4 regions of the Kitasatospora sp. CMC57 genome follow, and region 3 is predicted to be linked to each of the others. Evidence: riboswitches for the same ligand, from Rfam matches in the RefSeq annotation. Region 3 holds a riboswitch; each other region holds the start of a gene.
What was found. A riboswitch is a leader RNA that binds a small molecule or an ion and turns the genes downstream of it on or off. The one in region 3 is predicted to bind cyclic di-AMP.
Positions count from the first base shown of each region.

Region 1: another riboswitch for cyclic di-AMP. It lies ahead of ACKUU6_RS14965 (M23 family metallopeptidase); the one in region 3 lies ahead of ACKUU6_RS22145 (M23 family metallopeptidase).
Region 2: another riboswitch for cyclic di-AMP. It lies ahead of ACKUU6_RS13355 (transglycosylase family protein); the one in region 3 lies ahead of ACKUU6_RS22145 (M23 family metallopeptidase).
Region 4: another riboswitch for cyclic di-AMP. It lies ahead of ACKUU6_RS05870 (hypothetical protein); the one in region 3 lies ahead of ACKUU6_RS22145 (M23 family metallopeptidase).

Region 1 is NZ_AP035881.2:3,395,084-3,402,429, reverse strand. It holds gene ACKUU6_RS14980 (alpha/beta fold hydrolase) at 1-512, opposite strand, end outside; gene ACKUU6_RS14975 (tautomerase family protein) at 615-812, shown strand; gene ACKUU6_RS14970 (YiaA/YiaB family inner membrane protein) at 820-1,110, opposite strand; cyclic di-AMP (ydaO/yuaA leader) riboswitch at 1,326-1,489, shown strand; gene ACKUU6_RS14965 (M23 family metallopeptidase) at 1,501-2,313, shown strand; gene ACKUU6_RS14960 (hypothetical protein) at 2,333-3,208, opposite strand; gene ACKUU6_RS14955 (sensor domain-containing protein) at 3,373-4,074, shown strand; gene ACKUU6_RS14950 (class I SAM-dependent methyltransferase) at 4,165-4,872, shown strand; gene ACKUU6_RS14945 (hypothetical protein) at 4,862-5,794, opposite strand; gene ACKUU6_RS14940 (tetratricopeptide repeat protein) at 5,889-7,346, opposite strand, start outside.
Region 2 is NZ_AP035881.2:3,044,820-3,052,165, forward strand. It holds gene ACKUU6_RS13335 (exopolyphosphatase) at 1-591, opposite strand, end outside; partial or broken gene ACKUU6_RS13340 (DUF501 domain-containing protein) at 738-1,229, opposite strand; gene ACKUU6_RS13345 (FtsB family cell division protein) at 1,255-1,677, opposite strand; gene eno (phosphopyruvate hydratase) at 1,807-3,093, opposite strand; gene ACKUU6_RS13355 (transglycosylase family protein) at 3,288-4,025, opposite strand; cyclic di-AMP (ydaO/yuaA leader) riboswitch at 4,031-4,181, opposite strand; gene ACKUU6_RS13360 (cytochrome P450 family protein) at 4,394-5,653, opposite strand; gene ACKUU6_RS13365 (SDR family NAD(P)-dependent oxidoreductase) at 5,814-6,227, shown strand; gene ACKUU6_RS13370 (MazG family protein) at 6,302-7,303, opposite strand; gene ACKUU6_RS13375 (SurA N-terminal domain-containing protein) at 7,333-7,346, opposite strand, start outside.
Region 3 is NZ_AP035881.2:4,933,506-4,940,851, reverse strand. It holds gene clpX (ATP-dependent Clp protease ATP-binding subunit ClpX) at 1-249, opposite strand, end outside; gene ACKUU6_RS22170 (ATP-dependent Clp protease proteolytic subunit) at 485-1,132, opposite strand; gene ACKUU6_RS22165 (ATP-dependent Clp protease proteolytic subunit) at 1,188-1,805, opposite strand; gene tig (trigger factor) at 2,068-3,459, opposite strand; tRNA gene ACKUU6_RS22155 (tRNA-Pro) at 3,810-3,883, opposite strand; tRNA gene ACKUU6_RS22150 (tRNA-Gly) at 4,059-4,132, shown strand; gene ACKUU6_RS22145 (M23 family metallopeptidase) at 4,186-5,217, opposite strand; cyclic di-AMP (ydaO/yuaA leader) riboswitch at 5,223-5,387, opposite strand; gene ACKUU6_RS22140 (DUF6348 family protein) at 5,733-6,515, shown strand; gene ACKUU6_RS22135 (hypothetical protein) at 6,547-6,741, opposite strand; gene ACKUU6_RS22130 (PP2C family protein-serine/threonine phosphatase) at 7,085-7,346, opposite strand, start outside.
Region 4 is NZ_AP035881.2:1,272,483-1,279,828, forward strand. It holds gene ACKUU6_RS05845 (gamma-glutamylcyclotransferase) at 1-98, opposite strand, end outside; gene aceB (malate synthase A) at 225-1,877, opposite strand; gene ACKUU6_RS05855 (IclR family transcriptional regulator) at 2,066-2,860, shown strand; gene ACKUU6_RS05860 (antibiotic biosynthesis monooxygenase) at 2,900-3,196, opposite strand; gene ACKUU6_RS05865 (hypothetical protein) at 3,293-3,751, shown strand; gene ACKUU6_RS05870 (hypothetical protein) at 3,753-4,958, opposite strand; cyclic di-AMP (ydaO/yuaA leader) riboswitch at 4,962-5,126, opposite strand; gene ACKUU6_RS05875 (ribonuclease domain-containing protein) at 5,409-5,804, shown strand; gene ACKUU6_RS05880 (carbohydrate binding domain-containing protein) at 6,039-7,346, shown strand, end outside.

The DNA.
Region 1 (7,346 bases), 1.5 Mb from region 3:
TCGGCGGGCCTGGCGGTCGGGTAGGCCTTGTCGAGGTAGCTGCCCCAGGCGGCGGGGACGTGCGTCACGGTGAAGGCGAGTGCCTTGAGCACGGCGCGCTGGACGGCGCTCGGCGGCAGGTTCTCGATGAAGGCGTCGATCAGGGCGATCCCGGCCACCCGCTCGGGGGCCAGGGCGGCGGCCCGCACCACGGTGGCGCCGGTGTAGGAGTTGCCGACCAGGGCGGCCCGCTCGATGCCCAGGTGGTCGAGCAGGGCCAGGGTGTCCTCGGCGATCGAGGCGGGGGAGTAGTCGCTCCAGGTCATCGAGGACTCGCCGAGCCCACGCAGGTCCAGGGTGACGACCCGGTGGCCGGCGGCGGTGAGCAGCGGGCGCAGGTGGCGGTACACGCTGCGCGAGTCGAGCATGCCGGGGAGCAGGACGACCGGCAGGCCGGTCTCGGTGGCGGTGTCGTCGTAGGCCAGTCGGCCGCCGGGAACGGTCAGGAACTGGGTGGTCAGCGTCTGCGTCATGCCCATAAAGCTAAGGCTAATAGCCTTAGCTGTCAAGGGGTGCCGAGAAGCGATGGGATACCGTGCGGAGCGATCGAGTCGCACCGGACCTGAGGGGTCGTCATGCCGTTCATCAATGTCAAGCAGCTGGCCGGCCGGACCGCGGAGCAGCGGGCCGAGATCGCCCGCGAGCTCACCGAGACCTACGTCCGGATCACCGGCGTGAGCCCGGAGGTGGTGAACGTGGTGATCGAGGAGATCCCGCTGGAGAACTGGATGGCGGGCGGCGAGACCTACGCGGCCAAGCGGGCCAGGGGCTGACCCCCGCTCAGATCCCCTCCACCCGGAACGGGTCGTGCTCGGCGAGCAGCTTGTCCAGCCGTGCCTGGTCGACCCGGCTGGTGATCGCGCCGACCTCCTGGCGGTCGCGGACCACCTTGGCGAGCGTGAACGCCGCGGTGATCTCGTAGAGCAGGCCGACTGCCAGGAAGCCGCGCATCCAGGGGTCGACGGGCAGGTAGGCGATCCCGATCGCCAGGGCCGCACTGGCCAGGGCGAAGGACAGGACGGCCTGGAGGTAGTAGGCACTGGTGGTCCGGGGCTGCATCGAAGCGCTCATGTTCCGAGGGTCCCGAACTCCCTTGTCCGGCACCTGAGTACGGATACTCAACCCGTCGTCGCGCACCGTCACCGAGTAGTAGATCAAAAGCCGCATTCCGGTCACGGGTCGTCAGAAGAGGTGGACTGCATCTCTCAAGCCGCTTGGAATCATGGGCTCCTAGGATTAACGTTTGATAACGCAGCGCGGTCGGCAACGCCGTACCAGAACGGCACCGTGCGCCGTCGCCTAATCCTCAGGACCCGCTTTCACCGGTGGGTCCGGGAGCCGGGGAACCACCGTTCCTTGGGGTGAATCGGCCGGGTCCACAACCCGGTCGTAGGAGACCTTCCTGCTCCGAACCCGTCAGCTAACCCGGTAGGCGAGAAGGAAGGAAAGGAGCGCGCCTCCGTGGCGTCGACGCACTCCCAGGCACACCCTCGTACCGACTCCGGCAACCAGCTGCTGCTGGACCACCCGGAGGCCGCCAGGCACCGGATACCCCGTCAGCCCCGCTCCGGCGGCCCGCTGATCGGTGTCACCGCGATGACCGCTGCGCTCGGCGCCACCGCCTTCGCCGCCGGCTCCGCCGCGGCGGAGCCGGCCGCCGCCGCCCCGCCGCCGCCCGCCGTCGCTGCCGCCGACTCCTCCGGGGCCGAGCAGCACGGGCTCGCCGCCGACCCCGGCCTCGCCCTCGCCGCCCGGATCCAGCTCCAGGCCGACGGGCAGCGCACCGCCGCCGACGAGTCCGCCCGGCTGGCCGCGGCCCAGGAGGCGGAGGCCAAGCGGTCCGCCCAGGAGGCCGAGGCGAAGCGCGCCGAGCAGCGCACCGCGTTCGCCGCGCCCACCAGCAACTACGAGCTGACCGCGCACTACGGGCAGTCCGGCTCGTACTGGTCGCACCTGCACACCGGCCTGGACTTCGCGGCCGCCACCGGCACCCCGGTCACCGCCGTCGGCGCGGGCACCGTCACCTCGGCCGGCTGGTCCGGGGCGTACGGCTACCGGGTGATCGAGACCCTGAGCGACGGCACCGAGATCTGGTACTGCCACCTCTCCGCCATCGTCACCGCCTCGGGCGAGGTCGCCCCCGGCACCGTGCTCGGCAGGGTCGGGGCCACCGGCAACGTCACCGAGCCGCACCTGCACCTGGAGGTCCGGCCGGACGGCGCGGCCCCGGTCGACCCGCTGGACTGGCTGCGCGAGCGCGGCATCAACCCCTGACGGGACCGGGCCGTTCCGGTCAGCCGGTCTGCTCGGGCTGTTCCGCCTGCTCGGCGAGGTACGCCTCGATCTCCTCGGTGCCCGGCTCCGGGGCCAGGTCCGGGTACTCGTGCACCAGCAGCGCGGGCAGACCGGGCACGGTCCACTCGCCCAGCAGCCGGAGCGCCTCCTCGGCCACCGCGGCCTCGAAGCCCTCGAAGTCGCCGGAGAGCTCGTCCGGCATCGGCAGGCCGAGTGCGTTCAGCCCGGCCAGGTTGCGGTAGCTGCGCTGCATCAGCCGGTTCTCCAGCAGCAGCCGGGCGCCGTCGGTGGCCATCCCGATCGAGATCAGCCGCTGCCGGCCCCAGCCGCCGTCGGCCTCGATCTCGTCCAGTTCGGTCAGGGCGCCGAACGCCTCGGCCCGCTGCTCCGCCGTCAGCTCCCGGAAGCCGTCCAACCAGGCCCGGATTGCCGCCGGATCGGTGGTGTCCACCCCGTCCGCCCGGAGCAGCAGCGCGTACAGCCGCGGCCAGGTGACCAGGTGCGGCTGCCGGAGCAGCCCGCAGAGCAGCTCGCCCTGCCACTCCACCTCGGCGTGCAGCCGCTCCTGCCGCTTGGCGTTCAGCCGCCTGGCGGCCCGCTGATGGTCGATCAGCAGCCCCACGGCCCGCCCGTACGCGCCGGGGTCGGAATCCGGTTGCACGTACATGTAGATCCGCTCGTACAGCAGCTGCTCGACCACCGGCGAGCTCAGCTCCGGGTAGCCGTCGTGCATCCGGCCGTCGCCCAGCTCCAGCAGGGCCAGCACCGTCCGGACCGCCTCCACCGGGACGGGCTCGAGACCCTCGTCGGCCGCCCACCTGAGCAGGTCGTCGGCACGGGTACGGGGGCTGAGCCGGAGGTCGTCGTCGTTCACCCTCGTACGGTATCCGGTGCCGGGAGCCCAGGCCGTCCGTCCAGGGCGGGGGTGGGGTTCTCCCTACCCCAGGTCCGCCGGGGGACCTCATGTCGCGGACGGCGCCGGTCGGGCACCTTGGAGGGGTGGGCACGGAGCAGGACAACCAGACCGAGGAGCCGGTGATGACCAGTCAGACCTTCCCGTACGCCGAGCGCAGCACCAGCGGCGGCCGGGCGCACCCGGAGTTCTGGCGGGCACCGTTCGCCGCCGCCACCTACCGGCAGGTCGGCTTCGTGCTCGGCTCGCTGCCGATCGCCGTGCTGGGCTTCGCCTCCGTGGTGGCCTCCTTCTCGCTCGGGCTCGGCCTGCTGGTCACCGCGCTGGGGATGCCGGTGCTCGCCCTGCTCACCTCCGGCTCGCGTGGCTTCGCCGCGCTGGAGCGGCACCGGGCCCGCACCCTGCTCGGCACCGAGGTCGCCGCACCCGGCCCGGTCGCGCAGTCCCGGCCCGGCTTCTGGGGGGCCGTCACCGCCCGACTGGCCGACCGGGCCGGCTGGAAGGCGGCGCTGTACCAGGTGCTGATGCTGCCCTGGAGCATCCTGAGCTTCACCCTCACGGTGGTCTTCCTGGTGGCCGGCTGGGTGGTCGCGCTCTACCCGGCCTACCACTGGGTGTTCGCCCGCTACACCGACTGGCCGGGCTACCGGGTGTACGACTTCACCACCGACGCCGGGGCGCACCACGAGTACTACCTCACCTCGGGCCGGGACATCGCGGGCGTCTCGCTGCTCGGCCTGGTGCTGGTTTTCCTCACCCCGGTGCTGGTCCGGGGCCTGACCGCCGTCTCCCGGACCGCGATCCGGGGGCTGTGCGGCGGCCGCTGAGCGCGGATGCGGCCCCGCCGCTCCCGTGCTGCGATGAACGGGCCCGGTACCGCTCCCCGGTACCGGGCCCGTCGCATCCCCGGAGGCCCGGTGCACACCCCCAGCACGCTGATCACCTCCCGTCCGCTGGACGAGTACTGCGGTCTGTTCGGCCTGACCAGGGCCGCGCTGGCCGCCGTGCCGGGACCGGTCCTGGACTGCCCCGGCGGCGCGGCCGGACTGACCGCCGAGGCGCGTGAACTCGGCGTCACCGTGATCGCCACCGACCCCGCGTACGCCGCCCCGCTGCCGGAACTCACCGCCCTGGCCCTGGCCGGACGGGACAGCGTGGCCGCCCGGCTCGCCGTGGACCCCGACCGGCACCTGCCCGCCGGGCGGCTGCGACCCGAGCGCTACCTGCGCAGCTGGGACCGGGCCCGCCGGCTGTTCGCCGCCGACACCGCCGCCCGGCCCGAGCGGTACGTGGCCGCCGCACTGCCCAGGCTGCCGTTCGCGGCCGGCTCCTTCGCACTCACCCTGAGCGCGTACCTGCTGTTCGCCTACCCGGAGCTGTTCCCGCCCGAGCGCCAGCTCGCCGGGCTGCTCGAACTGGTGCGGGTGACCGCGCCAGGCGGCGAGGTCAGGGTCTACCCGCTGCACGACGGTGCCGCCCGCCCCTGCCCGCACCTGCCGCAGCTGCGCTCCGCCCTGGGGGAGCGTCAGGTCTCCAGCGAGATCACCCGCTTCGCCCGCCCGGGCGACGGCCGGACGCGCCGGGTGCTGGTCCTTCGGCGGGCCCGGCCCGGGGTTAGGGCGTGATCGGGGCCGGGCTCGGAGCGGGTACCGGGGCGGGGAGCTTCTTGAGGATCTCCTCACCGACCACCCGGCGGCGGGAGTCCTTGGGCGCCGTCCGGTAGTTGCGCAGCTTGTCCTCGACCGCGAAGCGGAGGCTGCGCTTCTCCTCGGCGGTCAGCGGGAGTTGCAGGACCGCCTCCCGGGCGGCCAGCAGCGCCTGCAGCAGCTCGAACGCGGACAGGTCGCTGCGGATCGCCCCGATCACCAGCGGCAGGTTCTCGTGGTCGGGCCGCCCCTGGAACAGCGCCAGCGCCTGCACCCGGAGACCCTCGGTCTCGGCCTCGAACAGCTTCCTGATCTCGGCCGGGCTGAAATTGAGCTCCCTGGCCCGGCGGACGGTCTGGCCGACCGAGTCGGCCAGCGTCTGCCGGTCGGCGGTGGACAGCGCGCGGGCCAGCCGCAGGCGGGTCAGCAGCCAGCCGGAGAGGAAGCCGAGCACCGTGAAGTACACCGCGAGCGCGGCGGCGAACGCCGACGCCCCGCTGCCGCCGCCGACCACCGGGGCCAGCGCGTCGCCGAGCTGCGCCAGCCGGCGCGGCACGGTACCGATCTGGGTCAGACCGGCGCCCAGCAGGATCTTGGTCAGCCAGTCGGAGACCTGCTCCAGATTGGTGTTCGGCGCGTAGCTCGCGGTCGAGGTGGTGCTCAGGTCGGCCGGCTGCGCCGCCGCCCCGCTGGTCAGCAGGCGGGGGATACCGAACAGGAACCCGGCCCCGCCGCCGACCATCATCGAACTGGCCGCCACCACCAGACCGCCGCCCAGCGCGGCCGGCCAGTTCCCGCTGGCCGAGGCGTACAGGCCGAGCCCCAGCACTCCGGCCCCGACCACCGCCCCGAGCCCCGCCCGCGCCGCCGGTGCCAACTCCCCGTCACGTTCCAGCTCCACCGCACACCCCTCCCACCGCCCGAACCGCGCTGCCACCGTAGCGGACCCGTCACGCCCCAGGCAGGCCGCCGGTGCCACCGTTCCCCAACTGAGCTCAGAACATGCCAAGTTGACTCTGATCGCTGGTCAGCATTCGCCCGGTCAGCTCAGCGTCCAGCCGCCGGGCCTCGGTCCAGTCGGCGACCGCCTCCCGGTGCTGCCCGAGCAGCTCGTTGGTCTGACCCCGGCGGACCAGGGCCCAGGCGTACTCAGGGCTGAGCTCGATCGCCCGGGAGAAGTCGGCCAGCGCCCGGGAGTGACGACCCATCACCCGATGGGTCTCGCCGCGTTCGGCCACCACCCACTGCCAACCGGGGGAGAAGCTGACGGCCAGATCCAGATCAGCCAGCGCGGCGTCGAACCGGCCTGCCCTGCGGTGGAGTTCGGCCCGGCGGGTGAGCGCCCAGGGCTGCTCGGGGTTCACCTGCAGCGAGCGGTCCAGGTCGACCAGAGCCTCGGCATCCCGGCCGAGGTGGTGCAGCACCCAGCCCCGGCTGGCCAGCGGCCAGCCCTCGGCGCCGTTCAGCTCGGTGGCCCGGGTGAGCTCGGCCAGGGCCTCGTCCAGGCGGCCGGCGATGCGGTAGGTCTCTCCGCGCTCGGCCCGGCGGAGCCACTCCGACGGGTCCAGTGCGACGGCCCGGTCCAGATCGGCCAGGGCGTCCCCGAAGCGACCCATGGCCCGCAGCAGCCGGCCACGCTGGACCAGCAACCCGGCCCGTTCGGCGTTCAGTTCGAGCGCCAGGTCGAGGTCGGCCAGCGCCGAGGGCAGCTGCTTCAGCGCCTGCCTGCTCCGGGCCCGGGTCGCGAGCGCCCGGACGGATTCCGGGTCGAGCGCGAGCGCGGCCGTGCAGTCCGCGACCGCCGCCGGGTGGTCACCGCCGAGCTGGTACCGGTCGGCCCGGGTCAGGAAGCAGACCGCCCGGTGCTCGACGGGCAGCCCTGGCCGGTCCAACAGCAGCGTGAGCAGCGAGAGTTCCGGACTGTCGTCGAGGCCGGACAGCTGCTCGGCCCAGCGGGCCAGCGGCTCCGCCTCGGTGTCCAGAGCGGCTCGGACGACCGTCTGGGCGGCCCGGCGGCAGGCCGAATCACCGCTCGCACAGGCGTCGAGCAGCTCCAGCAGGGCGCCGGGCAGCGCCTGGTGCGGATTGGCGCAGAGCCGGTGGTAAGTCTCGCCCAGCCGGTACTCCAGCCAGGTCCCGTCCTCCCAGCGCCCGTCTGCCGGGAGGTGCTCCTCCAGCACCGTCCGCCAGCGGGCGAACGCCTCGGCCAGCGCGGCGTGCTGCGCCCGCCAGTCCAGCGGCGAGCTGGTGCGCTGCAGCCGGAGCATCGCCGTCCGCACCACGTCGTGGTACCGGACGCGCCCCGCCTGCTCGTTGACGAAGGGCAGCCCGCGCAGCCAGGCGTAGTGGTCGCCCCCGGCCAGCACCCGGTAGACGTCCTGGTCCAGCTGGAGCGGGAGCGCGCAGGCCAGCGCGGCCGCCCGCCGCTGCGGATCGCCCTCCCAGCGCAGGAA
Region 2 (7,346 bases), 1.9 Mb from region 3:
GTCGGCCGTGGCGCGGGAGACCTGGTCGGGCGTGGGCAGCTCGGAGCCGGCGAAGTGGCGCTCCGTCAACCGGACGCAGCCGATGTCCACCGAGCGGGCCGCCTCGACGTCCCGACCGCCGAGCACGAACTCTGTCGAGCCGCCGCCGAGGTCGAAGACCAGGTAGGGCGCGGGGAACTGGCCTCCGGTCAGCTCCTTGGTGGCGCCGGTGAAGGACAGCCGGGCCTCCTCGTCGCCGCTCACCACGGTCGGCTCGACGCCGAGGATCTCGCGCACCCCTGCGGTGTACTCGGCGCTGTTCTCCGCGTCCCGGGAGGCACTGGTGGCGACGAACCGCAGGCGGTCCGGGCCGACCTCGTGCTCGGCCAGCACGGCGGCGTACTCGCGGCAGGCCGCGAAGGTGCGCTCCAGCGCCTCGGGCGCCAGCCGGCCGGTCCGGTCGACGCCCTGGCCGAGCCGGTTGATCACCATCCGACGGTCCAGGTCGGTGATTTCGCCGGTCGACCCATCGGGTGTCACCGTGAGGTCGGCGACCAGCAGCCGGATCGAGTTGGTGCCGCAGTCGATCGCGCCGACCCGGGTGACGGTCACTCGGACTCCCCCTGCTCGGCCTCGGCGGCCGCCTTCTTGGCGGCGCGCTCGGCGGCCAGCTGCTCCTTGGCGGCGATCACGGCCGCGTGGTCCTGGTCCTTCGCCCGGTTCCTGGCCACCCGGCCACCGGCCGCCTCGACCTCCTCCGGTGAGACGCAGGGGCCCTTGGCCCACCAGTCCTCCAGCATCCCGATCGCCTCGTCACCGAGCGGGTTGACCCCCGGGCCCGCCGCCAGCGAGTGGCCGACCAGCACGTGCAGGCACTTCACCCGGTCCGGCATGCCGCCGGCGCTCGGGAAGCCCTCCAGCACCTCGATGGCGTCCCGGCGGGCGATGTAGTCCTCGTGCGCCTTCTGGTACGCCGCCGCCAGCTCCGGGTCCTCCGCCAGCCGGGCGGTCTGATCCTTCATCACGCCGTCCGCCTCCAGGGTACCGATCAGCGAGGCGGCCTTGGGGCAGGTCAGGTAGTACAGGGTGGGGAACGGCGTGCCGTCCGGCAGCCGGGGCGCGGTCTCCACCACGTCGGGGTTGCCGCACGGGCAGCGGTGCGCCACGCCGCGCAGGCCGCGCGGGACGCGGCCGAGCTGGGCCGCGATCGCGGCGACGTCCTGGTCCGGGACGGTCGGGTTCTCAGTCATGGGGATGTGCTGCCTCTGGCGGTATCTAGCGGGGTGCGGGGGTGGAGTCGGCCTGGTCGACCGAGTCCCAGACACTGGCATACCAGGGCTGGGCGGCCTTGGCCTGCGGAGCTGACCCCGCGTCGGCCGAGGAGGACTTGGTGGTCGGCGGGTGCGGGTCCACCGAGATGAAGGGGGTCTCGCCGGGCATCGCGTAGTGCAGCCGCTCGCGGCCCTGCGCCTTCACGAACTCCGGGTCCTGCCAGCGGGCGCGCTCCCGGCGGAGCTGTTCGACCTGCTGCCTTGCGTGCTCGGCCTTGGCCCGCTGGGCGGAGATCTCCGAGCGCTGCGCGATGAACTGCCGGGTCGGGTAGGCGAGGATCGCCACCAGCGAGCAGAGCACGAGCACCAGGACGGTGGCCCGGCTGGTGAAGCGCGGACGCGCCGCCAAACCCGGAATCTTCCACATCGCTGGTACCCCTCCTGATCACATGCCGGTGCCCCGGCCCTCCACCCTACGGGGTGGGAGCCGGGGCACCGGTGCAGACGCCTGGGGTTTCAGCCCCGGGTGTCTCAGGCGTACGACTTGCCGTGCCGACTACTCCGCAAAGCGGAAGCGCGGGAACGCGCCACGGCCGGCGTACTCGGCGGCGTCGTCGAGGATCTCCTCGATGCGCAGCAGCTGGTTGTACTTGGCGACGCGCTCGGAGCGGGCCGGGGCGCCGGTCTTGATCTGGCCGCAGTTGGTGGCGACGGCGAGGTCGGCGATGGTGACGTCCTCGGTCTCGCCGGAGCGGTGCGACATCATGCAGCGGTAACCGTTGCGCTGGGCCAGCTCGACGGCGTCCAGGGTCTCGGTCAGCGAACCGATCTGGTTGACCTTCACCAGCAGCGCGTTGGCGGTGCCGGTCTCGATGCCACGGGCCAGGCGGGTCGGGTTGGTGACGAACAGGTCGTCACCGACCAGCTGCACCTTGTCGCCCAGCTTGTCGGTCATGGCCTTCCAGCCGTCCCAGTCCTGCTCGTCCAGCGGGTCCTCGATGGAGACCAGCGGGTACGAGGCGACCAGCTCGGCGTAGTAGTCGATGAGCTCGGCCGAGGTGAGGCCCTTGCCCTCGAACTGGTAGGCGCCGTCCTTGAAGAACTCGGAGGCGGCGACGTCCAGCGCCAGCGCGACGTCCTTGCCGGGCACGTAGCCGGCCTTCTTGATGGCCTCGACGATGAGGTCCAGCGCCTCGCGGTTGGAGTCGAGGTTCGGCGCGAAGCCGCCCTCGTCGCCCAGACCGGTGGAGAGACCGCGCTCCTTCAGCACGCCCTTGAGCGTGTGGTAGACCTCGACGCCCCAGCGGACGGCCTCGGAGAAGGACTCCGCGCCGATCGGCGCGATCATGAACTCCTGGATGTCGACGTTGGAGTCGGCGTGCGACCCACCGTTGAGGATGTTCATCATCGGGACGGGCAGCACGTGCGCGTTCGGGCCACCGAGGTAGCGGAACAGCGGCAGGTCGCTGGCCTCGGAGGCGGCGTGCGCCACGGCGAGCGAGACGCCGAGGATCGCGTTGGCGCCGAGCGAGGACTTGTCCGGGGTGGCGTCCAGGTCGAGCATGGCCTGGTCGATCAGGCGCTGCTCGGTGGCGTCGTAGCCGACCAGCTCCGGGCCGATCTGCTCGATGACGGCCAGCACGGCCTTCTCGACGCCCTTGCCGAAGTAGCGGTTCTTGTCGCCGTCACGCAGCTCGAGAGCCTCGAAGGCACCGGTGGAGGCACCCGACGGGACGGCGGCACGGCCGGTGCTGCCGTCGTCCAGACCGACCTCGACCTCGACCGTGGGGTTGCCACGGGAGTCGAGAATCTCACGGGCTACGACGACATCAATGGACGGCACGAGGCATCTCCTTGACGGAAGCGGGATCTGTTGTCGATACGACCAGAGCCTAACCGCACCTGGCCCCGGCACCACGCCGACCTCGGCCCCGTCTCACCGTGTGGTTCGGCTACTCGCCGGTAGTTCACCTGAATGACCACGAAAGGGGCCGTACCACCGGTAAGCGGTACGACCCCCTCTGGCGGGATGTCGCGTCAGCCGAGCCCGAGCACCTGGCCCGGCAGGATCAGGTCCGGGTCACCGCCGATGACGGAGCGGTTGGCCTGGTACACCTGCTGCCAGTCCTGTCCGTGCGCGGCGGCGATGCCCGAGAGCGTGTCACCGGACTTGACGGTGTATCCGCCGGTGACGGGCTTCGCCGGGGCGGCGTGCTTCGGCGTGCTGACCGCCGGCGCGTCCACCTTCGGGGTGGCGGGCTTCGGCGCGGCCTGCTGCTTCGGCGCGGCCTTGGGGGCCGGGGCGGCCTTGGGCGCCGGGGCGGCCTTGGGCGCCGGGGTGCGGGTCTCCGAGCGGGAGGCCCGGTCGGCCGAGGTGTCCACGGCTGCGGCCGAACCGCCCTTGGTCAGACCGGCCTTGACGGAGCAGACCGGCCAGGCGCCGGGGCCCTGCGAGGCGAGCACCCGCTCGGCGACGGCGATCTGCTGGCCCTTGCTGGCCTGGTGGGCCTGCGCGGCGTAGGACTGGCCGCCGAACGCCTTCCAGGTGCTCGGGGTGAACTGGAGTCCGCCGTAGAAGCCGTTGCCGGTGTTGATGCTCCAGTTGCCGCCGCTCTCGCACTGGGCGACCTTCTCCCAGGTGTCGACCGGGGCGGCGTGCGCGCCGGTGGCGGTCAGCAGCGGGAGTGCGAGGCCGACGCCCGCGACACCCGCGACGGCGATGGCCTTCTCGGCCTGGGTACGACGACGGTGACGGCCCGATCCGGTGAAGAGCATGAAGAATTTCCTCTCCGCACGCCTGCGAGGTGAGCTGTCGGGTTCGGACCGGGAGGTGGCCCGGCCGCCACTGCTGGCGGCTTCACCCCAAGCCGTGGGGGACGGCGACTTACCTGGGTCCCCCGCCCCTGCCCAAGGGTCTGGTCGGTGTCCCCGGCAGCGCGGCGGGCAGGATTCGGCGTTCCGCGCACGGGGTTCGCAGCTGCGAACACCAGGGAGGGTAAGCAGATGACCAGACAGATCACAAGCTTATGTCGAGCACATCACATCGAAATCACGCTGCGCGGTGGATCGTCCACAAACCGTACTGTGATGTCCGGATTGATGCGCACTCAGATCACACCCGATCAGATGTGACCGACACGCCGTCAGCGGGAAACCGCTCCCTCCGGCGTGAAGGACACCGGCAACTCCCGCAGTCCACGCATGATCAGACCGCCCCGCCACCGCAGGTCTGCCGGGTCGGCGGCGAGTTGGAGGTCGGGCAGCCGGGTCAGCAGGGTGGCCAGGGCGAATTGGCCCTCCAGCCGGGCCAGCGGGGCGCCGATGCAGTAGTGGATGCCGTGGCCGAACCCCAGGTGCGGGTTGTCCTTGCGGGCCAGGTCGAGGGTGTTCTCCTCGGCGAACCTGGCCGGGTCCCGGTCGGCCGCCGCCAGCACCACCAGCACCGGGTCCCCGACCGGGATGTCCACGCCGCCGATGGTCAGCGGCTGGGTGGCGAACCGCCAGGTGGCCAGCTCCACCGGACCGTCGTAGCGCAGTAGTTCCTCCACCGCCGTGGCCAGCAGCGCCGTCTCGCCGCGCTGCACCGACTCCTGCAGCAGGGCGCGCTGCGCCGGGTTGCGGAGCAGCGCGAACGTGCCGTTCCCGATCAGGTTGATGGTGGTCTCGAAGCCGGCGAACAGCAGAATGAAGGCCATCGCCGCGGCCTCGTTCTCGGTCAGGTGCTCACCGTGGTCACTCGCCCGGATCAGCCCGGAGATCAGGTCGTCCCCCAGGTCCGCCCGCTTGCGGTGGATCAGCTCCAGCAGGTACGTCCTGATCCGCTTCACCGCCCGGCCCACCCCGCCGCGCTGGCCGCCGTGGTGGCGGATCATGGCGCCCGCCCAGTCCCGCAGGTCGTCCTGGTCCTCCGGCGGTACGCCGAGCAGGTCGCAGATGGCGTAGATGGGGAGCGGGAAGGCGAACTCGTGGATCAGGTCCGCCGAGCCGCGGGCCGCGAAGTCGTCGATCAACCGGTCCGTCAACTGCTGCACCCGGGGCTCGAACTCGGCTACCCGGCGGGGCGTGAACGCCTTCGACACCAGCCGCCGCAGCCGGGTGTGGTCCGGCGGGTCGATGTTGAGCAGGTGCGTCATCAGATCCGCCTGCCGCTCGCCCGGGATGCCCACCCGGCCGCTCGTGTGCGCCTGCCCGCTGTGGTGCGCCGGGTTCTTCGACAGCCGCCCGTCCGCCAATGCCTGCCGAGCGTCCGCGTACCGGGTGACCAGCCACGCCTCCACCCCGCTCGGTAGCGTGGTGCGGTGCACCGGCGAGTGCTCGCGCAGCCACGCGTACGCGGGGTAGGGGTCGGCGGCGAACTCCCAGGTGAAGAGTTCGGGCTGAGCGGTTCGGTACGTGTCCGGCATGTCGTGCACCGTAACCTGCCAGGACAGGAGTGAGCTGGGTCACCTGACGGGTAATTGCTCTTGCGGAGGATCCTGGCGTGCTTACGATCCTCCGATACGGTCTCGGTGGACGCCGGTGCGGCGTGCTCCACCGGGCGTAGCTCTCAGGGAGGAGCAGGCCATGCGGGTAGCCGGGGCAGTGGTGGTCATCGCGGTGCTCGAAGGCGGTTCAGGGATCGGTCTGGCCCGCCGGTTCTCGGCGGCCGGCGCCGCCGGCATGCTCATCGCCGACCAACACCCCGGAGTGGCCGAGGACCTCGCCGCCGAACTCGACCGGCCCGGCTGCCCCGTGGTCGGCGTCAGCGGCGACGCCCGGCAGCCCAGCGACGTCGCGGCGCTGGTGGCCACCGCCGCGAAGCACCTCGGCCCGATCGACCTCTTCTGCGTGGCCGGCCCCGACGGCGAACGCATCGTCCCCCTCGCCGACCTCCCCAACCACCTCGACCCGCTGGCCGAACTCCTCGCCCAGATCGGCGAGGCCATCAGCGAGGTCGTCGTCCCCCGCCAGCGCAACGGCGCCGAGCAGCCCGCGTAAGGCCGCGCCACGGCACCCGATCCACGGTCAGGGACCCGGAGCCGTACCTGAGCAGAGCCCCGAGCCTTTGGTCCTCACCTGGCCGAGCTCTGCGATTCGGCTGCCCGAACGTCGGCGCGGTAGGCGCGAGCCGCCGCCCGGAGGGCCGCGTCGATGTCCACGTCGGCGTCATGGGCGCGCTGGGCGACGGCGAGCAGCAGCCGGCCCACCGACTCCGGCGTGAGCTCGGCCGGGAGGGCGTACGGGGCGTCGGGGACGGCGGTGAAGCCGGCCCGGCGGACGCGGGAGACCAGCTTGGCCGCGTAGGCCAGGGCGGGGAGACCGGCCGGGACGCCGTCCAGCACCGAGTCGCGCTGCTTCTCGGCGGCCTTGAGCTCCTCCCAGTTGGCCTCGACCTGCGCGGACTCGGTGGCCTCGACGTCGCCGAAGACGTGCGGGTGGCGGTACATCAGCTTCTCCACGATGTCGCCGGCGACGTCGTCGATGGAGAACGGGTCCTCGGCGTCCTCCTCGGCGATCCGGGAGTGGAAGAAGACCTGGAGCAGCACGTCGCCGAGCTCCTCGCGGAAGGTCTCGCGGTCGCCGTCCTCGATCGCCTCGACCAGCTCGAAGGTCTCCTCGACCAGGTACTTCACCAGCGACTCGTGGGTCTGCTCGGCGTCCCAGGGGCAGCCACCGGGCGAGCGGAGCCGGTCCATCACCGAAGCCAGGTCAAGCAGCCGGGCGCCGGGCAGGTCGTACGAGCCGGGCAGCACCTCGATCTCGGGGACCTGGCCTGCCTCCTCGACGGCGATCCGGGCCAGCGCGTCGGTCAGCCCGGGGTCGCCGTCGGTGCTGCCGAGCCAGAGCACGGTGCCCTCGGTGCCGGTGAGCAGCCGGGCCAGCGCGGGGGCGGTGCCGCGCTCGACGAGTTCCACCTCGACCCCGGCCTGCCGCACGGCGGCCAGCTGGGGGTGGTCCGGGTCCCCGGCGAGGACCCGGGCCGCCCCGTGCAGGGCCTGCCAGGCGGGCCAGGAGAGCAGGCCGGGGGCGACCCGGTGGGTGGTGGTGAGCAGGATCAGCTTCGGAGTGTCCACACCACCGAACTTACCCGGCCCGGCCGGGGTCAGGCGGTGGCCG
Region 3 (7,346 bases):
CTTCTTCGCCGTGTCCTGGCCGACCACGTACTGGTCCAGGAACTCGTAGATCTCGCGGGGCTTCGGGAGCTCCTCGAAACGCACCTCGGAGGTCTCGGCGAGCTCCTCCTCGATGATCTCGTTGCAGAGGTCGATGCACTCGTCGCAGATGTACACGCCGGGGCCGGCGATGAGCTTCTTCACCTGCTTCTGGCTCTTGCCACAGAACGAGCACTTGAGCAGGTCGCCACCGTCTCCGATGCGTGCCACGAGGTGCTTCCCCTTCGCCAGGGGCCCCGCGGGGGTCCGGGGCCTGGTGCTGTGGACCGGTTCGCCGTCGAGCGACCGGTCTCGCTATCCGACGGTACTCTGCCGAGCCGCCGATTCCGCCTTCTTCGACAGCTCTGCCCTACGCCCAGGGCGAATTGATACCGAACAGATGCCGTCGAAGACACGGGCGGAGCATGGCTGACCGCCATGCCCCGCCCGGTGAGCCCGGCTGGGCTCAGGAGGTCAGGGAGGACTTCCGGGTCGAGATGATCTGGTCGATCAGCCCGTACTCCAGGGCCTCCTCTGCCGTCAGGATCTTGTCCCGCTCGATGTCGTCGCGGACCTGCTCGATCGCCTTGTTGGAGTGCTTGGACAGCATCTCCTCCAGCTGCTCGCGCATCCGGAAGATCTCCCGCGCCTGGATCTCCAGGTCGGAGACCTGGCCACGGCCGGTCTCGGTGTACGGCTGGTGGATCAGGATCCGGGCGTTCGGCAGCGCCATCCGCTTGCCGGGCGTGCCCGCCGCCAGCAGGACGGCCGCAGCGGAGGCCGCCTGGCCCATGCACACGGTGGTGATGTCCGGCTTGACGTACTGCATGGTGTCGTAGATCGCCGTCAGCGCCGTGAAGGAGCCGCCGGGCGAGTTGATGTACATCTGGATCTCACGGTCCGGGTCCATCGACTCCAGGCAGAGCAGCTGCGCCATGATGTCGTTGGCCGAGACGTCGTCCACCTGGGAGCCGAGGAAGATGATGCGCTCCTCGAACAGCTTGGCGTACGGGTCGTACTCGCGGATGCCCTGCGAGGTGCGCTCGACGAAGCGCGGGACGATGTAGCGGCCCTCTGCCCTCGGGGCGGTGAACTCGGTGCGCGCGGTGTTCATGGGGTGTTCGGTCCTCCGAAGCGTGACGGTCGGTTGGGTCTGCTGCCGGCTGCTGTCAGGCGCCGGTGCCGCCGCCGCCGGGAACGTCCGCGGCGCTGTGCATGATCGAGTCGATCAGGCCGTACTCCTTGGCCTGCTCCGGGGTGAACCAGCGGTCCCGGTCCGAGTCCGCGGTGACCCGCTCGAAGGACTGGCCGCTGTGCGCGGCGATCAGCTCGGACATCCGCTTCTTGGTACGGAGCAGCTGCTCGGCCTGGATCTTGATGTCGGTGGCCGAACCGCCGAGACCGGCGGAGGGCTGGTGCATCAGGATGTTGGCGTTCGGCAGCGAGAAGCGCTTGCCCTTGGCACCCGCGGTCAGCAGGAACTGGCCCATCGAGGCCGCCATGCCCATCGCGATGGTCACCACGTCGTTCTTGATGTACTGCATGGTGTCGTAGATCGCCATGCCCGCGGTGATCGAGCCACCGGGCGAGTTGATGTACAGGTAGATGTCCTTCTCCGGGTCGGCCGCCAGGAGGAGGAGCTGGGCCGTGATCTTGTTGGCGATGTCGTCGTCGACCTGCTGGCCGAGGAAGATGATCCGCTCGTTGAGCAGCCGGTTGTAGACCTGGTCCCCCAGGCCGCCGAGCACGTCACCAGCGGCGGCGTGCGGCGCCATCAGGCCAGGCATCTGCATCTGCGGGAACGTCACTTAGCCACCTGCTCAGTCGAATTGGACGGCCGCGCGTGGGCCGCCACTCTGTCGCACAGCTAGAAATCACTGCGTGAATGTCACTGTCTAAGGACCCTAACGCGCAGGCCCGGCCGCAGAATCCCCCACGCAGAACTGTTCGCTGTGAGCGCAGGGTCGGGACGGGAACGGCGGACGGCCCGGACACCCCGCTGACGGGGTGTCCGGGCCGTCCGGAACAGCTCGGGTACGACCGGGGCGATCAGGCCTCGGTGGTCTCCGCCGACTCCTCGGAGACCGCCTCGGTGGTCTCGTCGGTGGTCTCGTCCTCGTCGTCCTCGAAGGAGACGACGTCGCCGTTGGTGTCGGTGACCTTGGCGGCCTCGACCACCAGCGCCAGCGCCTTGCCACGGGCGACCTCGCCGACCAGCAGCGGCACCTGGTTGCCCTGGACGACCTGCTGGGCGAACTGGTCCGGCGTCATGCCGGAACCCGCGGCGCGGCGGATGAGGTGCTCGGTGAGCTCCTCCTGGTTCACGCCCAGCTTCTCCTTGTCGACGATCTCGTCGAGCACGAACTGGGTCTTGATGCCCTTCTTGGCCTGCTCCTCGGTCTCCTGGGCGAAGTCCTCGACGGACTTGTCCTGGGTGGCGAGGTAGGTCTCGAGGGTCAGGCCCATGGGCTCGAGCTGGTGGTGCTCGAGGTTGTGCTTGCGGGTCTCGACCTCGTCCTTGAGGAGCTTCTCCGGGTACTCCATCTCGACCAGCTTCAGCAGCTCGTCGAGCACCCGCTCCTGGGCCTGGGTGGCCTGGTCGAACTCGCGCATCCGCTCGAGGCGCTTGCGGGAGTCGTCCTTCAGCTCCTCCAGGCTGTCGAACTCGCTCGCCAGCTGCGCGAACTCGTCGTCCAGCTCGGGGAGTTCCTTCTCCTGGACGGCGGTCACGGTGACGGTGACCTCGGAGCTCTGGCCGGCCTGGGTGCCGCCCTTGAGCTCGGTGGTGAAGGTCGCCGACTCGCCGGCGGACAGGCCGACCACGGCCTCGTCGATGCCGTCCAGCAGGCGGCCGGAGCCGATCTCGTAGCTCACGCCGGTGGCGGTGCCGTCCTCCGGCACCTCACCGTCGACCTTGGCCTCGAGGTCGAGGACCACGACGTCGCCCTCGGCGGCGGCGCGCTCGACGTCCTTGACCGAGGAGAAGCGCTCGCGCAGCTGCTCCAGCGACTTCTCGACGTCGGCGTCCTCGACCACGATCGGGTCGACGACGACCTCGATGCCCGAGAAGTCCGGCAGGGTGATCTCGGGACGCACGTCGACCTCGGCGACGAAGCTGAGGTCACCGCCGTCGGCGAGGTTCTCGACACCCTGGATGTCGGTGATGTCGGGCTGTCCGAGGACCTCGATCTTGCCCTCGTCGACGGCCTGCGTGTAGAAGCGCGGCAGGGCGTCGTTGACCGCCTCTTCCAGCACGGCGGCACGGCCGAAGCGCTGGTCGATGACGCGGTTCGGGATCTTGCCCTTACGGAAGCCCGGGACCGAGACCTGCTGGTTGATCTTCTTGTACGCCGCGTCGAGGCTGGGCTTGAGCTCCTCGAAGGGCACCTCGACGGTGAGTCGAACCCGGGTCGGGTTCAGAGTCTCGACGGCGCTCTTCACGGTTGGGTCTCCTAGTGGGCTTGCGGTCAGGTTGTCTCCGCCGTCCGACGACCGGCCGTGGGCCGATCGGGTTCGGGCGAGACGGGTGATGGGCGGTTGGAGCTGCATCTCCCGTATTGGGGTGGACGGTGAGCGTGACTCCTCGCCCTCGGGTGGTCTGACCTGTGCACATGCCACAGGGACGACCACCAGCGGCCCATCCTACCGGTACCACGAAAGGCGGACGCCAGGGCGCTGCGGTTCGGGCCCCGGAAGTCCCCCGATGGCGGCTCCCGGACCACCACCTCCACCCGCCGTGCGAGGCGAAACGCCAACAGGGCCCCGCCTGTTGACGAGACCCTGCCGCACTGTCGGGGTGGCCGGATTCGAACCGACGGCCTTCCGCTCCCAAAGCGGACGCGCTACCAAGCTGCGCCACACCCCGTGGTGCCGAGAGAAGCGTACACGCCACCCCCGTTACCCCTTTGGTCATCCCGATGACCCGCCGAAGGGGCCGAACCGCCCAAGCAGTGTGCGAGCAACCGACCCGACCAGGTACGCTGACCCTGTCCTCGCGACCGGCAACGGTCCCGGGGGCGCCGTGTGCTCCGGCACCACGCGCGGGTGTAGCTCAATGGTAGAGCCCCAGTCTTCCAAACTGGTCACGCGAGTTCGATTCTCGTCACCCGCTCCAACGCTTCGGCCCCCTGGTCAATGACCAGGGGGCCGAAGTCGTCTGAGGCTGGATCAGACGTTGACGCCGTGCGCGCGGAGGTAGGCGACCGGGTCGATGTCGGAGCCGTAGTTCGGGCCGGTGCGGACCTCGAAGTGCAGGTGCGGGCCGGTCACGTTGCCGGTGGCGCCGGAGAGGCCGAGCTGCTGGCCGGCCGAGACGGACTGGCCGACCCGGACGGAGATCGAGGAGAGGTGGGCGTACTCGGAGTACTTGCCGTCGGCGTGCTTGACGATGACCTCGTTGCCGTAGGCCCCGCCGTTGCCGGCCGAGACCACGGTGCCGGCCGTGATGGCCTTGACGCTGGTGCCGGTCGAGGCGCGGAAGTCGACACCGGTGTGGTGACCACTGGACCAGTTGGAGCCGGCGGCGCCGTACGGGGTGGAGGTGCCGCCGCTGACCGGGGCGACGTAGCCGCCGGTCGCGACGGTGGCCGGCTGGGCCTTGGGGGCCACGGCGGCCTTCGGGGCGGTGCTGGCCTTGGGGGCGACGGTGGTGGACTTGGAGCGGGACGCCTTGGTGGAGTCCGTGGTGCTCGTGGTGGAGGAGGAGGACTTGGTCTCGGCCTTCGGGGCCTCGGCGGCGGGCTTCGGGGCCTCGGCGGCGGGCTTCGGGGCCTCGGCGGCGGGCTGCGGCGCGGCGGCCACGGCCTTACCGGCCAGCGAGAGCTGCTGACCCGGGTAGATCAGGTTCGGGTTGCCGCCGACCACGGAACGGTTGTCCTGGTAGAGCTTCTGCCAGCCGCCGTCCACCTGCTTGGCGGAGGCGATCTTGGAGAGGGTGTCACCGCTGACGACCCGGTAGTTGCTCGCGGCCGGGGCGGCAGCGGCAGCCGGGGCCACGGCGGGGGCGGCCGGGGCGGTCTCGGTGGCGATGGTGGTCACGGCGGCGGGGGCGGCCTGCGGCACGGAGGCGGCGGCGTGGCCCTGGTGGGCGCTGGCGGCGGCGACCGGGAGTGCGAAGGTGGCGCCGAGTACGCCGGTCGCGACGGCGATCCGGGTGAGGTGGGACAGCTGGACGCGACGGTGCTTGCCCTGTGCGGACATGGGGGTGGTCCTCTCCGACGCCTACGAGGTGAGCTGTCGGGTTCGGGCGGGAGATGCCCGGCCGCAGGAATGCGGCTTCACCCCAAGCCGTCCCGGTCACACCGGTTCGGCGACTTACCTTGGGTCCCCCGCTCCTGCCATGCGTGCCTGGTACGAGGCGCCGGGCGGCGGCAGGACTCGGCGTTCCGCCCGGTTGAGCCGTCCGGTCGTTCACCGGACAGGCCACGAAGCAAAGCCGATGGTCCGTGGAGTTGGCAAGCCCCCATCGGCGGACAACCCGGGATGATCAGGGACGAAGGTCACGTCGGAGCCGGGACTCGGGTCCCCGGGGGCCTTGATCAGCGACGCTTCGTCTGCGACCGGTTGACGGAGGGTGCCCGATCTCGCCCTCCGTGGCCGTCCGGACCCGCTCCGCCAGCACGGAGAGTGACACCGCTCACGTCCGGCCGATACGCTCGCCACGGTTGAGCTCGAACGCCGGTGTTCGAAGCGCCGCTGAGCAAGGAGCCCCGCCTGTGCGCCCCGAGGAACGGCTGGCCGTCATCCAGCGCGCGGTGATCCGCGAGATGGGCCGCCTCGGCCAGGAGTTCACCGTCGACGGCCCGCTGGTGCGCGGACCCGGGACCACGGCGGTGGCCTTCCGGGACCACGACGAGCACGGCACCGGCGGCGGCCACGTCGATCTCGGCTACGTGCTGCGGCTCGGCCAGGGCGACGCGCCGGTGATCTGGGACTGCGCGGCCGGCGTGGGCGGCACCGAGGTGGAGCGGCTCGACAGCGCCGTCCGGATGTGGGCGGACACCACCGCGTCCGCCGTGGTCGGCCTGATCACCGGCAGCGGTGACCACTACGACGCCCCCGAGTTCCCCGGCTGGCACGTGGTGCAGGGGCCGGCCGCGGTGTTCGGTGCCGACACCGACCCGCTGTTCGACTGGGTCACCGAGCGCGACCTCGGCCCAGTGCTGGCCGCCGCCGTGCTGCCGAAGCTGACCGAGCGCCAGGTGAACGGGGTGAAGCTGTTCCTCGGCGGCAAGGCGGGCGACGACGTCGCCGAGGTCCGGGTCAACGGGACGGTCTGCGAGCCGGCTTCGGCCGCCCTGCGCGCCCTGGACTGGCCACGGGGCGAACGGCTCTGCTGGGCCCGGCTGTTCCTGCTGCTGGTCGCCGAGCACCCACAGCCCGAGCACCCACAGCCCGCGCACCCGCTGCACAGGCACCCGCGACCCGAGGCCCCGGGGCAGGCCGAACTCCCGCCGTACCGCCGCTGGTTGAACCGCTGGCGGCGGAGCCGTCGCTGAGTCCGGCCCGGCCCGGGTCAGTCCCGTCCGGTCAGCTGGCGACCGAGGAGATGGTCTGCGCGAGCTGGGTCAGGAAGTCCTGGATCGGCTTGGCCGCCGTGGACTGGCTCAGCATGAAGCCGAAGAGCGCGGCCATGACCGCATGACTGGTCTTCAACTGCTTGTTGCGGATGAAGATGACCACGATGATCCCGAACAGGACCAGCGCTGAGACGGAGAAGGCCACCAGGACTCACTTCCTCATTCTTTCGTAGCGAGCTTCGTGGCGGGCCCAATCCCCCGAGACCCCCGAGAATCGACCGTCCCACCCGAACTCAGTGTGGTCGTTCGTGCCGACTGCGTAAAGGACTTGCCGGAAGGCAGCCTCGAAGATCCTGCGATGTGAGACGAATTTCCGCCGACCGAGACGATAGCCCAGCCAACCTGACGGGCCGTCGAACGGGTACCCCTAACTGGAAGTTGGCGGCTCCCGCCCTGGTGGGCGCGGACCTAGATCCACTTTGGCGGGCCGTCGTCAGGAATGGCCGAAGAGTGGTACACCGACTTGACACATTCCGGCCACCGGTCGGTCACCCGCGCCAGAGCAGCAGGACCGCCCGGTCGTCGTTCACGTCCTTGGCCACCGACTCGATCAGCTTCACCGCCGAGCCCCGGCCGCCGTGTTGGGAGAACGGAGCACCACCGATCAGCCGGTCCGCCTCGCCCATCAGACGGTCCATCCCCTCGGTCAGGTCCCGGCCGGGGATCTCCACCATGCCGTCGGTGCAGAGCATCAGCACGTCGCCCTGGTCCAGCCGGCCGCGGACCGCCTCGAACACGGCCCCGTCGTAG
Region 4 (7,346 bases), 3.7 Mb from region 3:
CCGGAGGCGGTGGTCACCGGGCCGATCAGGGCGTCGGCGACCGAGGGGTGGTACGGACCGCCCACCATGGCCTGGCCGTTGAAGAAGATGAGTGCCATCGGATGCTCCTCGGGAAGCCGTACGGCCACCCCGCTCAGGGGTGGCCGTACGGATCGTAGAAATTGTCGCGGCCAGTACTACAGCCCGGCAGGCGGCAGGCCGGTTGCGGCTGGCTAGATTGGTGGTCAGTCGAGCAGCGCGAGCGCGGGCAGGGTGAGGAAGTCGACGAACTCCTCGGCCAGCGAGACCTGCTCGAACAGCCTGGCGGCCTCGTTCCAGCGCCCACCGGCGTACACGTCGTCGCCCAACTCGGCCCGCAGTGCGGCGAGTTCCTCGGTCACGAGCCGACGGACCAGCTCGGCCGTGGCCTTCTCGCCGGTGTCGGCCAAAACCACATCGTTGTGGATCCACTGCCAGATCTGCGAGCGGGAGATCTCGGCGGTCGCGGCGTCCTCCATCATGTTGAAGATGCCGACCGCGCCGAGGCCGCGCAGCCACGCCTCGATGTAGCGGATCCCGACCTGGACGGCGTTGTGCAGACCGGCCTCGGTGCAGCTGCCGCCCGCGCCCGCGATGTCCAGCAGCTGAGCGGGCGTCACCGGCTCGGTGGAGCCGGGGTTGTCCTTCTGGTTCGGCCGGTCGCCGAGCACCGCGTCGAAGCAGGCGCGGGCGACCGGGACCAGGTCCGGGTGAGCCACCCAGGAGCCGTCGAAGCCGTTGCCCGCCTCGCGCTCCTTGTCCGCCCTGACCTTCTCCAGCGCGGCGGCGTTGACCTCGGGGTCGCGGCGGGACGGGATGAAGGCGGCCATGCCGCCGATCGCGTGCGCGCCGCGCCGGTGGCAGGTCTGCACCAGCAGCCGGGCGTAGGCGGCCATGAACGGCGAGGTCATCCCGACCGTGTTGCGGTCGGGGAGGATGTAGTGCTCGCCCGCGTCCCGGAAGTTCTTCACGATCGAGAAGAGGTAGTCCCAGCGGCCCGCGTTGAGGCCCGCCGCGTGGTCGCGGAGTTCGTAGAGGATCTCGTCCATCTCGAACGCGGCGGTGATCGTCTCGATCAGCACGGTGGCCCGGATCGTGCCGTGCTCGATGCCGAGCGCGGCCTGCGCGTGGGTGAAGACGTCGTTCCAGAGCCGGGCTTCCAGGTGGCTCTCGGTCTTCGGCAGGTAGAAGTACGGGCCCGAGTTCGGGTCCTCGGGACCGCGTGCGATCAGCCGGGCGGCGTTGTGGAAGAAGTACAGGCCGAAGTCGAACAGGCCGCCGGAGACCGGGGCGCCGTCGACCATCAGGTGGGTCTCGTCCAGGTGCCAGCCGCGCGGCCGAACCACGACGGTGGCCAGCTCGGCGGCGGGCTTGAGCGCGTACGACTTGCCCGCGTCGGTGGTGAAGTCGATCCGGCCCTCGAAGGCGTCGATCAGGTTGACCTGGCCGCTGACCACGTTCTCCCAGGTGGGGGCGGTGGCGTCCTCGAAGTCGGCGAGCCAGACCTTGGCGCCGGAGTTGAGGGCGTTGATCACCATCTTGCGGTCGGTCGGACCGGTGATCTCGACCCGGCGGTCCCGCAGCGCGCGCGGCGCCTCGGCGACCTTCCAGTCCCCGGCGCGGATCCCGGCGGTCTCGGGGAGGAAGTCGAGGGTTCCGGCCGCCGCGATCTCGTCCCGGCGGGTCTTCCGTCGGGCCAGGAGCTCCTGCCGGCGGCCTTCGAACGCACGGTGCAGACCGACCACGAAGGCGACCGCCTGGGGAGTGAGCACCTCCTCGCTGCGGGGGACGCGCGGTCCGGCGACAGTGACGACCGGAGCGGCGGGGGATGCGCCGGCGGGGTCCTGATCTGCAGCCATGGCAGAACACTCCTTGGACAGTTGAGCCAACAGGGAGGTTCCGGTGGGAACCTCCTCGATACCGACCCACCTACTGGCGGGTTCGGTTCTGTAAGGTGGAGACTAGTTTCCGCGATACAGAATTTCAACGCTTTGTTGAGGTAGATCGCTGGGACTCTACTCCTCCTCCGACAGCGAAGGGAACGCCGGTGGCCAGCACCTCCGCCGCAGCACCCACAGGGGCCGACCGTGCCACCGGCGGCGTGCAGTCCGTCGAGCGCGCGTTCCAGCTCCTCGAAGCCCTGGCCGACTCCGGCGGGGTGGCCACCCTGAGCGAGCTCTCCGCCACCTCCGGGCTGCCGATGCCGACCATCCACCGGCTGATCCGTACCCTTGTGGCGCAGGGGTATGTCCGCCAGGACACCGCCCGCCGCTACACCCTCGGCCCCCGGCTGATCCGGCTCGGCGAGACCGCCGGCCGGCTGCTCGGCAGCTGGGCCCGTCCGTACCTGGCGGAGCTGATGGAGGCCACCGGCGAGACCGCCAACCTGGCCGTGCTGGAGGGCGGCGAGGTGGTGTACGTCGGACAGGTGCAGTCGCGCCGCTCGATGCGGATGTTCACCGAGGTCGGCCGCCGGGTGCAGCCGCACTGCACCGGGGTCGGCAAGGCCCTGCTGGCCCAGCTGGACGAGGCCGAGGCGCGCGGCGTGCTCGGCACCCAACCGCTCCAGTCGCACACCCCGTACACCGTCACCGACCAGGCCGAGCTGTTCACCCAGCTGGCCCGGGCCAGGGAGCGCGGCTACGTGGTGGACGACCAGGAGCAGGAGATCGGCGTCCGCTGCATTGCCGTTGCCGTGCCGGGTGCGCCGACCCCGACCGCGCTCTCGGTCTCGGGGCCCGAGGCCCGGATCCGGGCGCTGGAGGCCCAGGCGGGCAACACCGCGCTGGTGCCGGTGATGCGGCAGATCGCGAGCCGGCTCGGGCAGGTGCTGGCCCCCTGACACCCTGCGGCTCGGACGGCCCGTTGCACTGACGGCGGGTCAGTCCAGCATGAGCGAGCCGACCTGGGACGCCGTCAGATGAAAGACCGCCAGCTCCGGCTCGGCGCCCACCTGGGCGAATAGTCGGGGCGCGGCGGCCAGTTTGGGGTTGGACCGCACCGCCTCCAGCGCGGCCTTGTCCCGCCACAGGCTCTGCACCCGCCAGCGTCCGCCCGGGCCGCGGAGCAGCTCCGTCCTGATCAGCCCCTCCGGCAGCGGACCGGCCACCAGCTCCCGGTACGACGTCACCAACTCGGCCTCGCGGTCCGGTCCGACGACCGCGCTGACTTCACTCAAGACCTCTCCGGACACTGTCCTCACCTCCGTGGGAATCCACGCTACGCCGATACAGTGCGTACCGGGATCACTACGATCGGCAGACAGGTGATGACAGTGCGCAGATGGGTGATGACCGGCCTGGCCGCCACGGCGGCGCTGGTGCTCGGTGCCACAACGGCGAGCGCGGTGCCCTCGAACTCCGACCTGGAGGTGGTCAGGATCGACCCCGGCCCGGCCACGCCGGGCGGCACCACCACCGTGCACGGCTTCGTGGCCAACCTCGGCCCGCAGCAGACCGGCTCCTCGTTCACCGTGCTGATCGACCTGCCGGCCGGGTTCACCGCCGTGGGGCCGTACTTCCCGGCGAACTGCAGGTCCCTGGTCGGCCGGGTGGTGAGCTGCACCTTCGGCGCCGGGCTGCCCTCGCTGCGGACCGCGACCGCGCTGGTGCCGGTCCGGGTGAACGCCGACGTGCCCCACGGCACGAAGGCCGAGGGGCACGTCAGGGTGGTGAGCGTGGACGATCACAACGCCGCGAACGACAGCACGCCGTTCACGCTGACCGTCAGCTGAGTCAGCGGTACACCCGGACGTAGTCCGAGGAGAAGCTGATCGGCGCGGTGCCGGAGGGTCCCGGGTGGTACTGCCCGGCGCCCACCGAGAGGTTGAGGATCAGGTAGGCGGACCAGTCGGCGCCGACACCGGTGCCGTCGGAGAAGACCTTGGCGCCGTTGACGTACCAGTCGACCGAGTTGGCGCCGTAGTAGGTGCCGATGGTGACCCACTTGTCGTGGCCGACCGCATTGGCGTCGGTGTAGTACTTCGAGCCGGACTTGACGTGGTTGGTCAGCTCCAGCAGTCCCGCGTTGTCGGGGTGGTACTCGAAGCTGTCGATCTCGCCGTTGCCGTTCTTCCAGGTCCAGAGCGCGGGCCAGGCGCCGGAGCCGGCCGGCAGCTTGACCCGGGTCTCGGCGTAGTCGCCGGTCTTCACCTGGAAGCCCTGACTGGAGTACTCGGTGGTGAGCAGCCCGGTGTCCCAGGCCTGCTTGCCGTTCTCCAGGGTGTGGCTGGACGGCTTGGCCGTGAAGGTCGCCACTCCGCCGGAGACCGAGACGCCGCTGGTGCTGATCCAGTCGAGCTTGTTGTCGTCCGGGTTGTGGTTGCCGTAGCGGTACGAGCTGCTCTTGTCACCGACCCACTTGGAGCCCCAGGCGATCGAGCTGTCGAACTCCTCGGACCAGGTCAGCGCCTTGCCGGGGATCGGCGAGGTGGTGGTCGGCTGCGTCGGGGCCGGCGCGGGGGTGGGCGTCGGCGCCGGAGCCGGGGTCGGCGCGGGGGCCGGGGTGGGCGTCGGGGCCGGCGCGGGAGCGACCGTGCCGCCGACGGTGAGCTGCTGCGACGGCAGGTTGTGCCAGCCACCGGAGTAGTCCTGCCAGAAGCCGAACTGGGTGTACGTGCCGGCGGGCAGCGTACGGGCCCCGCTGGTGAAGGTCACGCCGCCGGGGCAGATCTGCACGTTCGAGGCGTTGCCTGGGAAGTCCAGGTTGTGACCGGCCGCGTCCCGGACGCCGACGCCGAGCGTCTTGGCGGTGAAGCAGGCGCCGGAGTGGACGGTCAGCCCGGCCTTGGTCCAGGTGTTCGCGGCCATCGTGGTGGGGGTCAGCCGGTCCTGGGTCACCGTGGTGGCGGCCTGGGCCTGACCGGACAGGCCGGTGGCGATCAGCGGTACGGCGGCCAGTGCGGCCACGCCGAGGCGTGCGGGGGTAAGGGCTGTGCGCATGGGCAGGGTCCTCTGCGACGCCTACGAGGTGAGCTGTCGGGTTCGGGCAAGAGGATCGCCCGGCCGCTGTGGGAGCGGCTTCACCCCGAGCGGGCCCATGCCGGAGCAGGGGGCACCGCAGACTGACCTGGTTCCCCCGCTCCTGTCCATGTTCGGTGCTCGGGCAACCGGCGCCGGGTGGACAGGACTCGGCGTCCCGGCGATGGCGTCCGCGTAGGTGCGGACAACTCCATGCAGGCTAGGCAGGTCGTCCGGCCATCGACAACGAGAGCTGCCTCACACGGGCTCCCGGGTGGCACGGCTCGCCGGGTCGGCCCCCGCCCGGGGCGTCGGGGCTCCCGCCGGATGGCCGTCCGTGACAAGTCGCTTGGATTCCAAGGTAGTTACGCGCAAGTGAAGTATTGGCGCAGCACTTCCCCAGGGACCTGACATGACCACACAATGTCAGTCATGCGAATGACTCTACGCGCGTTGAAGACCCGTGCCGTCTCCGTCGCCGTGGTGGGCCTGGTCACCCTGGCCCCCACCGCCGTGTTCGCCACCGACGCCTCCGCCGACGTCAGTGGCAGCATCTGTCTGACCGCCCTGCCCAGCCAGGGCCGGGACACCGTCCGGCTGATCGACCAGGGCGGCCCGTTCCCGTACCGCCAGGACGGCGTCGTCTTCCAGAACCGGGAGGGCGTACTGCCCGACCAGGACAGCGGCTACTACCACGAGTACACCGTCAAGACGCCCGGATCGTGGACCCGAGGTGCCCGACGGATCATCACCGGCAAGGTGTTCCACGAGGAGTACTACACCTCGGACCACTACGCGACCTTCCGTCAGGTCGACTTCGGCTGCTGACCACCCGTCACCTCCGGCGCCCGTCCCCGAACTCCGGGGGCGGGCACCGTCGTTTCCCACCGCGACTCTTTACGGGTGATTTACAGCCGGGTACGCTCCCTGAAACATCTTGCGGCATCTTGCGCAAGATGGAACGTCAACTCCCGGTCGGTGGCGTGCGCCGCAGTGCCCTTCCCAGGCCCTGTGCTGTCGACGGGTTCTCCCCCACCCCATCAGGCCCCGAGGAGTCCATCCGTGGACCGTGAAGCCGCACGCCGCCGTCCCCTTCGTCGAAGTCCCCGCCGTCGAAGTCCGCTGCTCGCCGTCCTGGCGGTCGTCGCCGGACTGGTCGCCACCCTGCTGCCCGCGCTCACCGCGAGGGCCACCGCCACCACCACCGTTTCCGCCGCCCCGACCTCCGCCACCGTCTACTACTGGACCGCGGGCACGAACTGGTCGGCGTACTACCTGCATTGGGCCGCCACCGGCGGCGGCTGGACCACCGTGCCCGGCACGAGGCTCACCGCCGCCTGCACCGACTGGGTCAAGCTGACCGTCGACCTGGGCACCGCCGCCACCTGGCAGGCGACCTTCAACAACGGCTCGGGCACGTGGGACAACAACGGCGGCGCCAACTACCAGTTGGGCACCGGCGCGGTGACCGTCAAGAACGGCGTGGTGGCCCACAGCGACCCGTGCGGGAGCGGCACACCGCCGCCAACTCCCCAGCCGGGTAACGCCGCCACCGTCTGGTACGCCACCGCCACGGTCGGCTGGTCCACCGTCAACCTGCACTGGGCGCCCACCGGCGGCGCCTGGACCACCAGCCCCGGCGTCGGCATGGAGGCCGCCTGCGCCGGCTGGGTGAAGAAGAGCGTCAGCCTGGGCACCGCCACCGCCTGGCAGGCGACCTTCAACAACGGCAACGGCGTCTGGGACAACAACAACGGCGTCAACTACCAACTCGGCAGCGGCAACAGCACCGTCAAGGACAGGACCGTGACGGCCACGGCCGTCGACCCCTGCGCCGCCGCGGTGCCCGACACCACCGCGCCGACCGCCCCCACCGGTGTGGCCGCCACCGCCACCGGCACCGCCACCGTGCTGACCTGGAACCCCGCGACCGACAACGTCGGGGTGACGGGCTACCAGATCACCAGGACCGGTGGCACCAAGGGCAGTTCGGTCACCGACACCGGCTCCACGGTCTACTCGCAGAGCGGTCTCGAGCCCACCACCGCCTACTGCTGGACCGCCAGGGCCCGCGACGCGGCGGGCAACCTCTCCGCCGCCTCGGCCGCGTCCTGCGCCACCACAGGCCCGGCCGAGCCCACCCCGGCCGGCGGGACGCCTCTGGGCGGTGACCCGCGCAAGGACCCGATCTACTTCGTGTTGACGGCCCGTTTCAACGACGGGGACAGCAGCAACAACCGGGGCGGCAGCCAGGACGTGAAGTCCGGCAACGCGGCCGGCAACGACCCGATGTTCCGGGGTGACTTCAAGGGCCTGGTGCAGAAGCTCGACTACGTCAAGGGCCTCGGCTTCTCGGCGATCTGGATCACG